4 regions of the Bacillus sp. es.036 genome follow, and region 1 is predicted to be linked to each of the others. Evidence: riboswitches for the same ligand, from Rfam matches in the RefSeq annotation. Region 1 holds a riboswitch; each other region holds the start of a gene.
What was found. A riboswitch is a leader RNA that binds a small molecule or an ion and turns the genes downstream of it on or off. The one in region 1 is predicted to bind S-adenosylmethionine.

Region 1 (4,286 bases):
AGGAAGAATGATTCCAAACGGAGCTACTGATGAGGAAATTGGAATGTTGCTTGACGATTGGATACTAGACGATTATCTGGATGCAGGTGCTGTCTCAGAAGATCTAAAATGCGAATGTGGTCGTGCATTACGCTATCAATACATTGTTCGACATGTAAAAACTGGTGAAGTGCGTCGTTTTGGGATTAACCATTTCGAAGAACACACTGGCTTACCAGGTACCATCGTAAAAGAAGTTGTACAAGGTTTTACAAAAATTGATTATGAGTTAGATGAACTCTTATTAAAAAAGCAAAACGGCTCGCCTACATATGATATCCCTGAAGGTTTGAAGCTACCAACCGATATTGAAGAGCCACTTTCCTTACAACTTCCGTTACTTGATCGACAAGAAAAACGGTTAAACAGTTTAATCAGGGGTTACCGTGAAGAAAAGGAAGCGTTACAGAGAGGTAGTAATACGTTAGAGGCTTTAGATATCCCAACACAGAAAAAAGAAGACTTGCAACCTAAAGAAACTTTATCTCAAGATGAGTTACAAGGCTCTTTTGATTTGTTCGCTGACGAAGCGAAAGAACCTTTACCCGTTAACAACGTTGAGAAACCGAAAGAAACTTATTTTGTGGGAGATCTTTCGTTTCCAACTCAGGAAGCGATAGACGGCTATATTCAACAAGGTACAGAGAGTGCGTTGATGATTTGCGAGCTCTTAATCAAAGAAGGAAAAGTTCAAGACAAACGCTACTCGACAAAGAAACCGAAAATTTACTATGCAGTTTGCACTTATCTCGATTCTTTTGTGTCTTCTGGATCCATGTCTGTTGAGCCGCTTGGACGTGAAGATCGCATCTATCGATTAAAAAGCGGACAATGATCCTGACATTTCATAATTATCAGATAAAGCATTGACATTTCAATATACCAGGTCTATAATTTCAAACATGTTCAAAAATTAAATCAATACTCTTATCAAGAGTGGCGGAGGGAATAGGCCCTATGATGCCCGGCAACCTTTCAACTTCAGTTGAAGCTGGTGCCAAATCCTACAGATGATGTCATCTGGAAGATAAGAGGAGGATTCTGTTAGCAATCCCTCTTCTTATTTTTTAAGAAGAGGGATTTTTTATTTTACAGAGAATAAGGAGCTGTTACACATGAAAAGAACACTTGAACAACGCCTGCAAGATGGCCCAGTCATTTGCGGGGAAGGTTATCTGTTTGAATTAGAACGACGTGGTTATCTCCAAGCAGGATCATTCGTGCCAGAAGTTGCCCTAGATAATCCTGAAGCTCTTAAACAAACCTATCGAGATTATATGCTTGCAGGATCTGATGTCGTGCTAGCTTTTACGTATAATGGCCACAGAGAGAAAATGAGAATTATTGGAAAAGAAGACTTGCTAGAGCCGCTAAATCGACAAGCCATCCGCCTCGCTAAAGAGGTAGCGAAGGAACATCCTGAAGAAGAAGCACTTGTAGCAGGGAATATATCCAATACGAATCTATTTGATCCAGAAGATGAAAATAGTAAAGAACAAATACGGTCTATGTTCTCCGAGATGGTAAAATGGAGTAAAGAAGAAGGCGTTGATTTCATTAATGGGGAAACATTTTATTATTACGAAGAAGCGAAAATAGCCTTAGAAGAAATTCAAAAACAAGATCTTCCAGCAGTTATTACACTTGGACTTATGAGTGAAAACATTTTAAGAGACGGCTATACCGTTGAGGAAGCTTGCCGGTTGTTAGAAGAACATGGAGCGCTAGTTGTTGGAATGAACTGCTTTCGAGGACCTGCTACAATGCAGCCATACATCGAGAAAATTAGACAGTCTGTTACTGGATATGTTGGCGCACTTCCAATTCCTTATCGAACAACAGAAGAACATCCAACATTTTTTAACTTACCTGACGGCGGATGTGCCTGTACATTGCCAACAGAGACAACCTTTCCAACATCTCTCGATCCACTTTATTGCAACCGTTATGAACTAGCAGAATGGGCAAAAGAAGCAAAAAGTGTCGGGGTAAATTATTTTGGACTATGTTGTGGTGCTTCTCCAAGTATGTTGAGAGAAGTCGCTGAAACAGTAGGTAGAACAGCTGTGAATTCTATTTACTCTCCAAATATGGAGAAACATTTTCTGTTTGGATCAGATGAATCGTTAAAGAAAAACAATACGGCTTATCGACAGAAGGCATAGATGATGACAAAACGGAGCGGGAAACCTCTCCGTTTTTTACTGCAAAAAGAATAGGCCTGTAACGTATTGGCAATAACGATAAAAAGAAAGTGAAAATGGAACCAATACAGATATGTCTGCATGTAATAAAACATCAATACATTTTACGATTGATCCCGGCCCGATTTTTGTTATAAAAGCAGCTTTCCACAATGAAAAATCTTGCTTTTTATATCTTTAGCGTAAGATTCATTTAAAAATAGTAGCTTCTTTTGTCAAAATGATCATATTCAGACATCAGTTGTGTTATTATTTTAAATGTGTTTGAATATGTGACACAACGAAACTCTAATGAAATCATAACAAAAAGAACTTGTTTTATAAGCGAGGTAGCCTATGGATAATCAAAATGTAATAAATGAACTCCGCTCGATTTTGCCAGAAGCGGAATTGAAAATAAATGAGCCTTTAAATGCCCACACCTATACGAGGATGGGTGGGTGTGCAGATGTTCTTGTTTTTCCTAACACAATTGAAGATGCAAGAGCAGCCGTAGAATATGCTTATCAAAAGAAATATCCTTTAACGATACTAGGGAAAGGATCAAATGTAATCATTCAAGATGGTGGTATTCGCGGTATTGTCTTGAATCTGTCTTCTTTAAAATTGATTGATAAAAAAGACAAAAAAGTGATTGCTCAAGCAGGCGCTCGAATTATTGATGCATCTGAATTTGCGCGTGATGGAAAACTTAGCGGTCTTGAGTTTGCATGTGGTATACCAGGTTCTGTTGGTGGAGCTGTTTATATGAACGCAGGAGCATACGGTGGAGAGATAGCTGATTGTCTCGAAAGTGTTCTCGCTGTAACGAAAGAAGGAAAGTTAATTAAATTAACCGCTGATGAACTTGATTTATCTTATCGTCACAGTAACGTAGATGAAAAAGGTTTGCTTGTTTTAGAAGCAACCTTCGCTCTAAAAGATGGCGACTATAATGAAATCAAAGCGATCATGGATGACCTAACTGAGAAGCGCGAAACAAAACAGCCGCTAGAATATCCTTCTTGTGGTAGTGTATTCAAACGTCCTCCTGGACTATTCGCAGGTAAATTAATTCAGGACTCTGAGCTCCAAGGTACTCGAATCGGTGGGGCGGAAGTTTCTAAAAAGCATGCTGGATTTATTGTAAATATCGATAATGCTACTGCAACAGACTATTTGGATGTGATTCATCACGTTCAAAGAACAGTAAAAGAAAAATTTGATGTCGAGCTTGAACGTGAAGTACGCGTTATTGGCGAACCACCTGAGCAAGCATAAAGAGAAGTCAGCCACTCAATTGAGCGGCTGTTTTTTTGTGATTTATTTAAGATAGACAACTTTTGATCATACTGTGAACAAATAAAATCTGCACGATAAGTGCACAATTTCCAGATAAAGTAGTCTTTGATGGTAAATGAAACCAATCATAGGAGGGTATTCATGAAAACAAAAAAAGTTATTTTAGGATTAGGATTATCACTATCACTTATTCTTTCAGCATGCGGAAACAATAACGAGGGAATAAACCAGGAGTCCGGAAACAATCAATCGACTTCTAACTCTTCAGCAAACTCCGAGAATCACATGGAAGAGATGGAACACTCCGGCTCTTCAGAAGTACCTGAAGGGTTAAAAAGGGCTGAAAATCCTACATATCCAGAAAGCAGTAAAGCAATCATTGAAACAGATCATATGAAAGGAATGAAAGGTGCAGAAGCCACGATCTCAGGAGCTTTTGAAACTACCTCATATGTTGTTTCCTATATGCCTACGAATGGTGGAGAACTTGTAGAGAATCACAAATGGGTGATCCACGAGGAACTTGATCAACCTGATAACGCGCCTTTAACACCCGGGACAGAAGTAACGCTTAATGCTTCCCATATGAAAGGGATGGAAGGAGCAAATGCAACAATTGATTCAGCCAACCAAACTACTGTTTATATGATAGACTATATGCCGACAACTGGAGGCGAAGAGGTAACCAATCATAAATGGGTAACGGAAGATGAATTATCTCCTATTGAGCAATAAAGTTTATAGACGCTGCGCAATAGCGAA
Region 2 (4,286 bases), 350 kb from region 1:
AATGGCAAAGGAACTCTTCTCGACGTTGGTTGTGGTCCTGGGCAAATGGCTATTCGAATTTCTGAAAGCTTTGAGAACGTGATAGGGGGTAGATAAAGAGAAAGAAAAAATCAATTCTTCAGGAGAATTTCTAGAAAGGCGGAAAACTAAGATAGAGATTGGAAGAAAAGGGCGTCTTTCTTGACAGATTTCTTATTAATGGTATAATTCTGACATCTTTTAGAGTTTTTGGAGGACTTTTTTCATGCAGCCGATTCTACTTGATTTTCCTAATGAATTTTACACGGATCGTTTACATATTCGTTATCCGTTGCCAGGTGATGGCAAAGCAGTGTATCAGTCTATTCATGCCTCGTTAAGCGAACTTAAGCCATATATGCCATTTGCACATAATGATCAGTCAGAAGCCGATGTTGAAGCGAATATTCGAGAATCTCACGCAGCTTTCTTAAAAAGAGAAGACTTACGGCTGCTGCTCTTTCATAAACAAACTGGTATGTTCATTGGCTCTTCTGGTTTGCATCGCATTGACTGGAACGTTCGTAAGTTTGAAATCGGTTACTGGGTTGATTCGAACTATAGTGGAGAGGGATATATGACGGAGGCCGTTCAGGGAATTGTTAAATTTGCGATTCGAGAACTTCGTGCGAAAAGAATTGAAATCCGTTGCAATGCGGAGAATTGGAAAAGTAGAAAAGTAGCAGAACGATGTTTCTTTCAGCTTGAGGCGATTTTAAAAAATAATAGTCAATCAGTAGATAGGAGTAAGTTAATCGATACCTATGTTTATGCCATAACGACCGAATAGAATTTCACCTATGTTGGAGGTAGTAGTGTAATGATGATTTGATCGTTTGGATAATAAAGGAATTAATTAATAAGAAGGAACTAGATTCTGTTATCAAGAATTAACGATTAACGAAAGATTTTGGCGATGGAGGGGAATAGTGTGATCGAACGAGCGACAATCGAAGAAAAAGATTTTATTTTGTCGAATTCCATTCAATCTGTTAACGAAGGAACGACAAATCCAGGTATCGTAAAAGAAGAGAAAGCACTTGAAATAGTATCTTCCATACTTGATCGAGGTGGTTACCACCTCATTTATCGGGATAAAGGAGAAATTGCTGGTTGGGTACTACTTGGAGAAAACACGGATTACTTTACGGAAAGCAAACATGGTTTCATTTACGATGTATTTGTTTTTCCGAAGTTTCGTGGAAAGGGGTACTCTAAGCAGCTTGTGCAAGCGAGTATTGAAAATTTTAAAGAACAAGGATATGAGGAGATTCGTTTGAATGTGTATTCCTCTAACTTCGCAAAATACATTTATAAAGACATTGGTTTTCGAGAACTTCAAACGATCATGGTTTATAAATAGTTTGCCACGTTCTTTTCATTTATTAAAAGAATGTGAAAAACAACTCATAATCAATCAGTATTCCCCTGGAACTTGCTACACTGTTTGTACAGGAACTTCCCCGGTTCCTGTCCCCCTTAAAATATAAAGTGTGAGCCCCATGCATTTCCCGGCATGGGGCTTTTCCTATGAGTAAAAAGAAGGAGAGGGAAAGAATGAACTATATTCTTAAACAAATGAGTGAACAAGATGCAGCGAGAGTCATTTAATGGAAATATACCGTTGATTACTCATTTTATAATATGGATGAAGACCCTGAGGATTTGTATGAATTTCGGGAAGTAGCAGCTAATAATCCTCATTACTGGAGCGTTTATCGCCTGGATCAGTTCATAGGTTTTTTTAGTTACGTTCTTAAATCAGGTAACCAAGTTGAAATCGGACTTGGGATGAGTCCAGGTCTGGTTGGGAATGGTCATGGATATGAGTATTTAAAAGCTGGCATAGAAAAAGCGATTGAATTGTATAGACCATCTTCACTCGTTATGTCTGTTGCAGACTTTAACGAGAGAGCAATTAAAGTCTATCAAAGAGCAGGGTTTCAAAAAAATAATTCTTTTCAACAACATACAAATGGAGGGGTTTATTCTTTTATTAAGATGCAGAAAGAACTAGATTAGTAGATTGGAGATTAAGCACTCTAGAAAAGGTTTGCAATAAATAAAGGGTACCGATAGAATGAATCACAATTACATGTTTTTTTCCTTATCGAGAGAGGTGGAGGGACTGGCCCTTTGATGCCCGGCAACCTGATAAACAAGGTGCTAATTCCAGCAGAGCTTTAGCTCTGGAAGATGAGGGAGAGCTCTGTTAAAGACTGAACTCTTCCTATATTGGAAGAGTTTTTTTGTTACATATGAAAAAATGAAAGGTGTGAAGTCTGTGAAGAAAGCGGACCGTATTCGTAAAATGAAAGTACCGAAAGCAAACGAAAAGTATGGAGAGCGTCTTCCTCCAGGACAGGTATTAACGGAAAGGTTCCCTATTCTCCATGAAGGAGATGTTCCGACTTATGATATGACAACGTGGGACTTAAAGGTGTTTGGAAATGTAGCGAGTGAAGTCTCTCTCTTATGATGCACTTCTTGCATTACCTCAGAAGAAGGTGACATGTGACATACACTGCGTTACCCGATGGTCTCGCTTTGATAATACGTTTGAAGGCGTGTTGATGAAGGATTTTATAAAAGAACTCGATATTATCCCTGAGTCGAATCATGTTATGCTTCATGGAGACCATAATTACACGACAAATATTCATCTTACCGACTTATTAGATGATAATGTTATACTTGCTCACTCGATCGACGGTGAGAAGTTAACAGCGAAACACGGATGGCCGTTACGTTTAGTCGTTCCACACCTTTATTTTTGGAAAAGTATTAAGTGGATAAGAGGGATAGAATTTATTGAGGCGGACTCACCTGGTTTTTGGGAACAAAATGGTTTTCATAATTATGCTGATCCATTTAAAGAAGAACGTTTTTCTGGTGAGGATTTAGATATACCTGAAGACGAATGGGAGAAAAAGGATTTCGACTAAATTATCAAAAACCAATGAATACTAGATAATGAGCTTTGCTGAATTTCTACTTTTAAAAAAATATAATAAACTAAAAAAATCAGCAAACCCTCGTGTGAAGGGGGTTTGCTGATTTTTTTACTATCGAATAAAACATAAATAAAAATGATCCAAAATGATCTTCTCTCCGTTAGCTAAGTGTAAATCAAAAATTAAGGGGAGTTGATTTGAAAATGAATACGAACAAGAATATGAAAAAGAAAGTGATTGACTGGAAAAAAGGACTTCTAATTGTTCCACTTAGTTTTTCACTTCTAATACCAACTGCAGGAGCATTCGCTGCTGATCACGAGAAGCAAATGGACAAGCCAACAGTTGAAACTCCAGGAGCTGATCTTCGTGCGGATCTTGGTCATTTACTTAGTGAGCATGCTTATCTTGCAGTTGAAACAATGAGAAAAGGTGCTGAAGGATCTGCCGATTTTGAAGCTTCAGCCGGAGCCTTAAGTGAAAATACAGAAGATCTTACAGCTGCGATTACATCTGTTTACGGTGAAGAAGCTGGTGCTGAATTTAATGAAATCTGGAGTAATCATATCGGATTCTTTGTTGATTACGTGAAAGCAACAGGGAATGAAGATGAAGACGCAAAACAAAAAGCGCTAGATAGCTTAGACGGTTATAAAGAAGATTTCTCCATGTTCCTTGAAAATGCAACTGGTGAACGTCTAGAAGCCGATACGTTATCAGAAGGACTTCAGGCACACATTAATCAATTGATAGGCGCATTCGATAGCTATGTAGCTGGAGATTATGAAATGGCATATGAGAAAGAACGTGAGGCTATTGCGCACATGCAAATGGTTGCTAAAGGATTCTCTGGAGCTATTACTGACCAGTTTCCGGATAAATTCGAAAATACAAAAGCCGTAACGCCAGCATCGGATCTTCGTGCAACACTAGGTCACCTTTTATCTGAGCATGCTGGGTTTGCTATGATGACGATGCAAAACGGTATTGACGGATCTGAAGATTTCGATGCTTCTGCCGCTGCATTGAGTGAGAATACGGATGATCTCGCAGCTGCCATTACTTCCGTCTATGGTGAGGAAGCAGGAGATCAATTTAAAGAAATGTGGTCTGGACATATCGGTAACTTTGTCGAGTACGTTCAAGCAACAGGAGCTGAAGATGAAGAAGCAAAAGAAGCAGCGATGAAAGCATTAGAAAATTATCGAGCTGATTTCTCAAGCTTCCTTGAAACAGCTACTGAAGGAAGACTAGAAGCGGGTGCATTATCTGAAGGACTTCAAATGCACGTTACCCAGCTAATTTCTGCTTTTG
Region 3 (4,286 bases), 160 kb from region 1:
GAAACTGAAGAAGCGCTCTCAGAACAATTGAAACGAATTGAATTTGAATTACGAACTGCTATGTTTGGGATTGGTGCTTCGTCTATTAACAGGTTAAAATACAATAGCGCATTACGTAAGAAATAGTCAGGGCCCAGGCTCTGGCTTTTTTGTTTTTGTATAGGTCGTCTTCTAGCGTGCAAACTAGAGCAGAAGGAGGGCGAACTTATTGGACTGGTTATCTGTGTTCCCTTTTATCGTAGTGATAATGGTTGCGATGAAAACTAAGCTAGTGATTCCAGGTCTTACAGCAGGACTGTTAACGGCCTCATTTATTTATAAACCGGGCGTCATTAGTGGTTTACAGCAGTTTTATGAGTTTATCATGAGTGGTCTTAAAGATGAGAATAACGTTAAAATCGTTCTTTTTCTCTATATGTTTACCGGATTAATTGGATTAATGAAATATACAGGTGGAATTAAAGGGTTTGTTCATCTAGCATCTTCGAAAATCAATACAAAAAAAGGAGCATTGTTTCTTACTTGGATCTCGACAATTGGAACCTTTAGCGCTCCGAGCTTTCGCATTGTAACAGTAGCACCAATCATGAAAGCTCTTCTAAATAAAGTGAAAATCACGCCTCAGGAACTTGGATTTGTGATCGAGACGACTGCCACTCCAGTGATTGTATTGATGCCAATTGCGACTGCTTTTGTTGGATACATGTCGTCTGTTGTTCAGCTTTCTTTAAAAGCGGAAGGCATTGAAGGTGATGGTTATCGTTATTTTCTTCAAAGTATTCCGTATAACTTTTTTTCCATCAGTATCATTCTAATCGGCTTTTATTTAAGCTTTTTTCATCACAGCAAAAAACAAGCGACTGATGCAGGGAATCAAGAGAAGGAGCTAGATGATCAGTGGGAGGACTGTCATCCAGCCGTAGCAAAAGACCTTCCAAAAAAGCCGTTCAACTTATTACTGCCGCTTGGAGGAGTCATACTGTTAACTCTTTTTCTTACGTATTGGAGTGGGTATGAAAAAGGCTTTACCTCCTTACTTCAAGCATTCATTGAGGCGGATGTGCTTGATGCCATGGTATTTGCTCTATTAACAACGGTGCTACTTACATTCCTTTTTTATTTATTCCAGCGTTTCTCCTTAAAGGAACTCGTGACTTTCTTTATTGAAGGAGGAAATGAAATGATGCCGGTGATCATATTGTTAACGGTTGTGTGGGGGCTCGCTGCCTCAACTGAAGCGCTTGGATTTTCAACATTTGTCACATCTAATCTTGATTGGATTCCATCGTTATTCGTTCCGCCTGTTTTGTTTCTTGTTGGTGCGTTTATTTCTTATTTCATTGGTTCGTCGTGGGGAACTTGGGGGATTTTAATGCCGCTTGGTATTTCGCTTGGTCATTCAACCGGAACCGATCTTCCTCTCGTCATTGGAGCCGTATTTGCGAGCGGTACATTTGGAGCTTTTTCTTCACCGTTAAGTGATAATACGAATACAATAGCGAGAATTTTAAAGTTAAACCCGATGACATATGCTAAATTTAAACTAACTCCTGCACTTATTGCAGCAGGGACGGCTGCAGTAGGATATTTTATTATTTCTTTTGTGATTTAGCTTGAGCACTTTTCTATTGACAACTGTTTTAATACCATTTATTATTGAGATTAACTTAATAATCCTTTGTTTAAAGGATCTTCTTATTCAGAGAGGTGGAGGGACTGGCCCTTAGATACCTCGGCAACGGACCAATGAACATTTTGTTCATGCGGAACCGTGCCAATTCCTGCGGCGAAAGTCGGAAAATGAGAAGAGGCTCGGTATATCCAAACCCTCTTCTGTTCGGGCAGATGAGGGTTTTTTGTATGCATCCTCATCTGGAAAATTGTTTTAGTAGAGGGAGTGAACGATCTTGCATACACTAATGGATAACGAAACTAGAAAACAGCAACTTATTAAGACCCTTCTCCAAAAAGGAATCTATAAGAAGGGTGCCAAACAGCTTTATATGTTAACACTAAATGAACTGGAAAACATATATGATCGATCTGAAAAAATCAATACGATAACTGGAAACGGAGTGGTCAAAGTGGAGCAAGCAACATTTGCAGCAGGGTGCTTTTGGGGTGTAGAAGCACTATTTCAACAATTAAACGGCGTTATTTCGACAACAGCAGGATTTACTGGTGGTGAAACAATTAACCCTACGTATGAAGATGTTTATTCTGAGTTAACAGGTCATGCAGAATCCGTGCAAGTTGAATACGATCCTTCCCTCATTTCTTATGAAGAGCTCGTGGAAGTGTTTTTTGAAAATCATAACCCAACTTCTTTAAATAAACAGGGAGAAGATATCGGAACCCGCTATCGCTCAGCGATCTTTTTCCATTCTAATGAGCAGGCAGAAATTGCATTAATTGCAAAAGAAAATCTTGAGCGTTCAGGGCGTTTTAAGAAACATGTTGTTACTCAAATTGTTCCGATCACTTCATTTTATCGTGCAGACGAATATCACCAAAGTTATCTTGCTAAGCGTGGACAGTCTTCTTGTAAAATTTCGTAACACAAAAAAGCTTTTCCTCAATAGTATGAGGAAAAGCTTTTTTAGTTTGGTTGGTTTACACCGATTTGATCAAGAAAAATCTTTCCTTTTGGAGAGGCGTTAAACTCAAACGTGATGGAGTCGATCTCATCTAGCTTCACAAATCTGTTTTCCTTCTTGAAAAGTTGTATCGGAATGTTAAACGTTTGGAGTACGGGTTCGGTAGGTTCACCGTAACGCCGTTCTTCAAAAAAATTTGTTTTCGTATGCTGAATAGGGAGTGCCCCGTGCATTGGCATAATATCACTTAACAATACGCTGGATGACTCACCGTTGGCTGAGCTTACAGTTACCCTAAAATCAACCGGCTGTTGATCTTCTGCTTCCGATACGTTTGCTGCAGTAAATGTTAGTGCGCTATTCGGTGTGAAATGATATGGATCTTGTAACGGTTTCGTGAGATCTAGTGAGTAAGATGCATTTTTTGAATAGGATTGATCCCATTTCAAAAACACACCGTGAGTTCCTCTTTCCTTATCTCTACGAAATTCAAGTTCCCCTTCATACCACTGAATAAAGCTATTGGCTTCTATATCAATAAAAGGTGATGTTGCGGTTAGCACGTTCACATCTTCCTCAAAGTCACTGAATATATGGTAGGACGGATCTTCGTATTTACTAATATAAGTTGTCTTGGGTAACCACTCAAGTGCATAGCGGTAATCCTCAAACATTGGCTGATAACGATCATCTTCATGAAGAGTTGCCTCTAGAAAACCGGATACGTAAGTGCTTGCAATCTGACGCTGCTCATCGCCTTCAAGTAAAGGCTGTTTATTTAATAGTAATGTAAAAGGGAAGTACGTATCATTTTCTCCCCAGGTGGTGTTAAATTGTCCATGATTAGCACCATCAATATAAAGAGACGATTTCATCGCATTTTCGCTACCTGTTAATTGAATACCGTTATATTGGCGATCTCCTTCAAATTCAGATAAGTCACTATCATAAGAACCACCAAGTAATAAGTAATTTACATCATCAACTTCAATTTTACGATCAGAGAGAGTTTGATAATCGGTTGGAGCCAGTGCAATTACGGTTTCAATCTTGTAGTTAAAGTCAAAACGCATGTTAGCATTGTTTGGATAGCGATCGAGTTCATTGAATTTTGTCGCAAGGATAGCTGCTTGCCCCCCGCGAGAGTGACCAATTAACGCAATGTGATCCATATCAACTTTATTGAAAAATTGGGTATCTTGTTGTGTCGATAACGATTCAATTTCTTCAATGTGTTTTAGTAATAACCAGGCTCGGCCATTAATATCTCCTGATACACCGCCTGACCAAGAAGAGTTGAAGAAATTTTCATCAACTGATATGGTTAAAAACCCTCTACTTGCAAGCAGCTCTCCTAAATAATTGTAGCCTTGATCTGAAAAATCTTCCATTTTATGATTTCCATGTACGATAAGAACGAGTGGGAAAGGACCTTCACCTTCTGGCATAAATACACGGCCATTTAGTGGAACGTTAGCATCTTTAAAACCCCAAAACCATTCCCGTTCTTTAGACCATTCTCCAATCATGCTTGAAGCATTAACGGACCTTGTTTGGAGGTCGACTTCATTACCGAATTCGTCTCGTTGCTTATCAGTTCCACTTCCGTATGTAAACGTATTTACTTCAAGCGCACCATATTCCGATGGGTTTTGACTGACGGTGGAAAATGGCTCAACGGTGTTGGCG
Region 4 (4,286 bases), on a different contig from region 1:
GAAGCGGGTTATGACATGATTAATCTTGGACAGGGAAATCCTGATCAGCCAACACCTGATCATATTATCAAGTCCTTGCAGAAGGCAGCTGAAAATCCCACCTATCACAAATATCCGCCATTTCGAGGACAGCCTTTTTTGAAGCAGGCGGCTGCTGATTTCTATGAGCGAGAATTTGGAGTGAAGCTTGATCCAGAGAAGGAAGTTGCCGTTCTTTTCGGTGGAAAAGCAGGCCTTGTCGAGGTCAGTCAATGTTTACTAAATAAAGGTGATGTGGCACTCGTTCCAGACCCTGGATATCCCGATTATTGGTCAGGTGTCGCGATGGCTGAAGCGGATATGCAAATGATGCCGTTGCTTGAGGAGAATCATTTCTTACCAGACTATGATGCGATTCCAGAGGATTCATTAAAAAAAGCGAAAATGATGTTTTTAAATTATCCAAACAACCCAACTGCAGCTGTTGCAACGAAGCGCTTTTTTGAGGAAACAGTCAGTTTTGCAGAGACGAATGATATTTGTGTTGTGCATGATTTCGCTTACGGTGCGATCGGGTTTGATGGCGAGCGACCGATTAGCTTTTTGGAAACAGGGGGTGCAAAAGACAATGGAATTGAAATCTATACCCTTTCAAAAACATATAATATGGCGGGATGGCGTGTAGGATTTGCAGTCGGAAATCAATCTGTTGTTGAGAGCATCAATCTCCTTCAGGATCATTTTTACGTTAGTCTATTTAGTGCGGTGCAAGAAGCCGCAGCTGAAGCTTTGCTTGGATCGCAGCAGTGTGTAGAAGACCTTCGCGATACGTATGAGTCGAGACGAAATGTTCTCATTCAAGGACTCCATGACATTGGCTGGAATGTCACTTCTCCTGCGGGATCGTTTTTCGCCTGGTTAAAAGTACCTGAATCCTTTACTTCAGAAAGCTTTGCAGATTACTTACTTGAAAGCGTCCAAATTGTTGTCGCACCTGGCAACGGGTTTGGTGAATATGGTGAGGGCTATGTACGAGTGGGGCTATTAACGTCTGAAGATAAGCTAAGAGAAGCGGTGGAACGAATTAAGTCTCTTAATCTCTTTTGATTCAGAAAAATTAAAAAACAGTTTGACAGAATTTCTTGCGTCTGGCATAATTCAAATCAATTACTAAAAACGAATAATTGCAAACTCTTATCCAGAGAGGTGGAGGGACGAGCCCTTTGAAGCCCGGCAACCGATTTTTAAGTTTTCTTAAAGACACGGTGCTAATTCTCGCAGCAAAAGCTGGAAGATAAGAGGAAGAGCATGGTGATAAAGACCTCTTCCTCGTGAAGGGGTCTTTTTTGTGTGATGAGCGAAAATTGAAAGGTAAAGACTGAAAGGAATGAACGTGATGAGCCGTCTTATAGCTACCTATCTTGTAAATAATGATCATCAATTAGCCCAGCGTGCCGAATCGATCGCTCTCGGATTAACCGTTGGCACATGGACGAATCTACCGTTATTAGAAAAAGAACAGTTACAAAAACATAAAGGAGAAGTCGTTAGGGTGGAGGAGAGAGAAGGTAAAGGGATCATTGTTATCTCCTATCCAGCGATTAATTTCAGTGCTGATATACCGGCGATTTTAACAACCGTTTTCGGCAAACTTTCTCTTGATGGAGAAATAAAACTCATTGATTTAGAGTTTTCGGATGAGTTGCTTCAAGCCTTTCCGGGGCCGGGGCATGGGATAGAAGGCATCCGCAAACTTGCAGATGTGCATGATCGACCACTTGTCATGAGTATTTTTAAAGGGGTGATTGGAAAGCCATTGCATGAGTTAGAACAACAAATGCAGGCACAAGCCCTTGGTAAAGTTGATTTCGTAAAAGATGATGAAATTCTTTTTGAAAATGAGTTATCTCCTCTTGAAAAGCGCGTCCCTGTTTTAAAAAAAGTGCTGGATCAGACGTCAGAAGTGACAGGGAAACGCACACGATATGCGGTTAACTTAACCGGAAGAACGGACATTCTGAAAGATCGAGCAAAACGCGCGATTGAATTAGGGGCTGATGCCCTGTTGTTTAACGTTTTTACATATGGTTTAGATGTCCTTCAGTCTCTTGCTGAGGATAAGGATATCTCGGTTCCGATCATGGCTCATCCTTCTTTTTCAGGGGCTATGGCTGCATCGAGCACTTATGGCATAAGTTATTCCCTGTTACTTGGAAAATTACTTCGAACCGCTGGTGCTGATTTCTCTCTTTTTCCTTCCCCTTACGGAAGCGTGGCGTTAGATCGAAACGAAGCGCTCGCAACAGCCTTAGCTCTGACGGAAGAGAATCAACTGAATAAGACATTTCCGGTTCCTTCAGCAGGCATCCATCCAGGATTGGTCCCACTTTTACTTCAGGACTTTGGAAAGGATAGCGTTATTAATGCAGGAGGAGGCGTGCACGGTCATCCAGGAGGAGCCGCTTCTGGAGGAAAAGCATTCCGAGCTGCGATTGAAGCTGTTCTAACAAATCAAACTCTCGAAGAGGCATCGCTTAATAGTGAGGCACTTCACCAGGCACTTACAAAGTGGGGGAGCACAGAGGTGGTTCGATGAAAAAGCCGATTATATTTTGTGATTTTGATGGCACGATTACAAATAGTGATAATATCGTTTCCTTAATGAAACGTTTTGCTCCGAAAGAATGGGAGCAAATAAAAGACAATATTTTAGCGCAGAACCTATCCATTCGGGAAGGAGTGGGGCAGATGTTTCATTTGATTCCTTCCAGTCGAAAGAAGGATTTGCTTGATTATTTATTAGCTACAACCGAGATTAGACAGGGATTTGCCGAGTTTGTTCATTATACAAAACGAGAAGGAATCCAGCTTTACGTTGTAAGCGGAGGAATTGATTTTTTTGTCTATCCGCTTCTAAACCCATTTGAAATACCAGAAGAGAACATTTTCTGCAATGGGAGCGATTTTACGAACGAAACGATCACGATTACTTGGCCATACTCTTGTGATGATGATTGTACAAACGATTGCGGATGCTGCAAGCCAGGCATCTTAAAAAAGTTTGATGGAGATACATACCGAAAAATTGTGATCGGTGACTCTATAACGGATCTAGAGGCAGCTAAACGGGCAGATCAAGTCTTTGCAAGAGATTACTTAGCAAAGAAGTGTAAAGAACTATCCATTCCTGCAGTTCCGTTTGAGTCGTTCCATGATATCGTTCGAAAATTGAGGGAAGAAAAGGAGGGGTATGATGAGTCTCGTACAGAAACGTTGGAACGAACTCGCTGATATCAAAGATGAGTTAGCAGCTCGTGATTGGTTTCCAGGAACAAGCGGCAATCTCTCAATCAAAGTAAGTGAGGAGCCGCTACAGTTTCTTGTTACCACAAGTGGTAAAGATAAAAGAAAACGAACGGAAGAAGATTTCATATTGGTCGACCGTGATGGACAGGCAATCGAAAAAACTTCTTTAAAACCATCTGCTGAAACAATTGTTCATCAGGCCATCTATCAAAAAACAAATGCAGGATGTTGTTTGCACGTCCACACAGTAGATAACAATGTGATTTCTGAACTTTTTCGTACAGAGGGTGAGGTTACTTTTCAGGGTGTTGAATTAATAAAAGCATTTGGGCTCTGGGGACAAAATGATCGAATATCCGTTCCAATCATTGATAACTCCAGTGACCTTTCTTTACTTGCTCAGGATGTTGTTCATGTTATCACTAAAGAAACGAAAGCTGTATTAATGAAAAATCATGGTATTACGGTATGGGGACGCGATGGTTTTGAAGCCAAAAAGTATCTCGAAGCATTTGAGTTTTTATTTAGTTATCATCTTAAATTAAGAAACTTTCAATCTGTAGTAAGCTAAGCGAGGGAGGAAGAAAAAATGGCGGTTATTAAAGTGAGAAATACAGGTGAAGTAATTGAAGGAAGGGATGCTGTAAGTGCATTTCTACAACAAGAAGGTGTTCTTTATGAACAGTGGCAGGTAGAAAAGCTCCCTGAACAATTAAGAGGTAATTGCACTGTAACAGAAGAACAAAAAAATGAAATTTTAACTGTATTTAATGAAGAAATTCGTTCGCTAGCTGAACGCAATGGATACGGAAACTGGGATGTGGTGGCTCTTTCTGAAGAAACGCCAGACCTAGATGTCATTCTGAAGAAATTCGAACAAGTGCACGTCCATACGGAGGATGAAGTAAGAGCAATTACCGCTGGCCATGGGATTTTTGTGATCAAAGGAAGCGTCGGATATTTTGATGTTGAATTAGATCCAGGCGATGTGATTTCTGTTC

Region 2: linked by a shared signal. The riboswitch ahead of ATG70_RS09485 (sulfite oxidase-like oxidoreductase) and the one ahead of ATG70_RS07685 (homocysteine S-methyltransferase family protein) in region 1 are both predicted to bind S-adenosylmethionine.
Region 3: linked by a shared signal. The riboswitch ahead of msrA (peptide-methionine (S)-S-oxide reductase MsrA) and the one ahead of ATG70_RS07685 (homocysteine S-methyltransferase family protein) in region 1 are both predicted to bind S-adenosylmethionine.
Region 4: linked by a shared signal. The riboswitch ahead of ATG70_RS22000 (2,3-diketo-5-methylthiopentyl-1-phosphate enolase) and the one ahead of ATG70_RS07685 (homocysteine S-methyltransferase family protein) in region 1 are both predicted to bind S-adenosylmethionine.

The regions. Positions count from the first base shown of each region.
Region 1 covers NZ_PDIZ01000001.1:1,499,570-1,503,855, forward strand. Annotated here, with positions in the region: gene ATG70_RS07680 (DUF3895 domain-containing protein) at 1-874, shown strand, start outside; SAM riboswitch class I at 964-1,073, shown strand; gene ATG70_RS07685 (homocysteine S-methyltransferase family protein) at 1,155-2,204, shown strand; gene murB (UDP-N-acetylmuramate dehydrogenase) at 2,580-3,503, shown strand; gene ATG70_RS07695 (YdhK family protein) at 3,666-4,259, shown strand.
Region 2 covers NZ_PDIZ01000001.1:1,850,659-1,854,944, reverse strand. Annotated here, with positions in the region: gene ATG70_RS09505 (hypothetical protein) at 1-96, shown strand, start outside; gene ATG70_RS09500 (GNAT family N-acetyltransferase) at 245-808, shown strand; gene ATG70_RS09495 (GNAT family N-acetyltransferase) at 950-1,381, shown strand; gene ATG70_RS09490 (GNAT family N-acetyltransferase) at 1,663-2,040, shown strand; SAM riboswitch class I at 2,123-2,221, shown strand; partial or broken gene ATG70_RS09485 (sulfite oxidase-like oxidoreductase) at 2,303-2,963, shown strand; gene ATG70_RS09480 (copper amine oxidase) at 3,209-4,286, shown strand, end outside.
Region 3 covers NZ_PDIZ01000001.1:1,334,960-1,339,245, forward strand. Annotated here, with positions in the region: gene fni (type 2 isopentenyl-diphosphate Delta-isomerase) at 1-126, shown strand, start outside; gene ATG70_RS06975 (Na+/H+ antiporter NhaC family protein) at 248-1,612, shown strand; SAM riboswitch class I at 1,693-1,807, shown strand; gene msrA (peptide-methionine (S)-S-oxide reductase MsrA) at 1,908-2,558, shown strand; gene ATG70_RS06985 (hypothetical protein) at 2,600-4,286, opposite strand, start outside.
Region 4 covers NZ_PDIZ01000003.1:615,448-619,733, forward strand. Annotated here, with positions in the region: gene ATG70_RS21995 (pyridoxal phosphate-dependent aminotransferase) at 1-1,086, shown strand, start outside; SAM riboswitch class I at 1,171-1,280, shown strand; gene ATG70_RS22000 (2,3-diketo-5-methylthiopentyl-1-phosphate enolase) at 1,376-2,575, shown strand; gene ATG70_RS22005 (2-hydroxy-3-keto-5-methylthiopentenyl-1-phosphate phosphatase) at 2,572-3,270, shown strand; gene ATG70_RS22010 (methylthioribulose 1-phosphate dehydratase) at 3,233-3,856, shown strand; gene ATG70_RS22015 (acireductone dioxygenase) at 3,875-4,286, shown strand, end outside.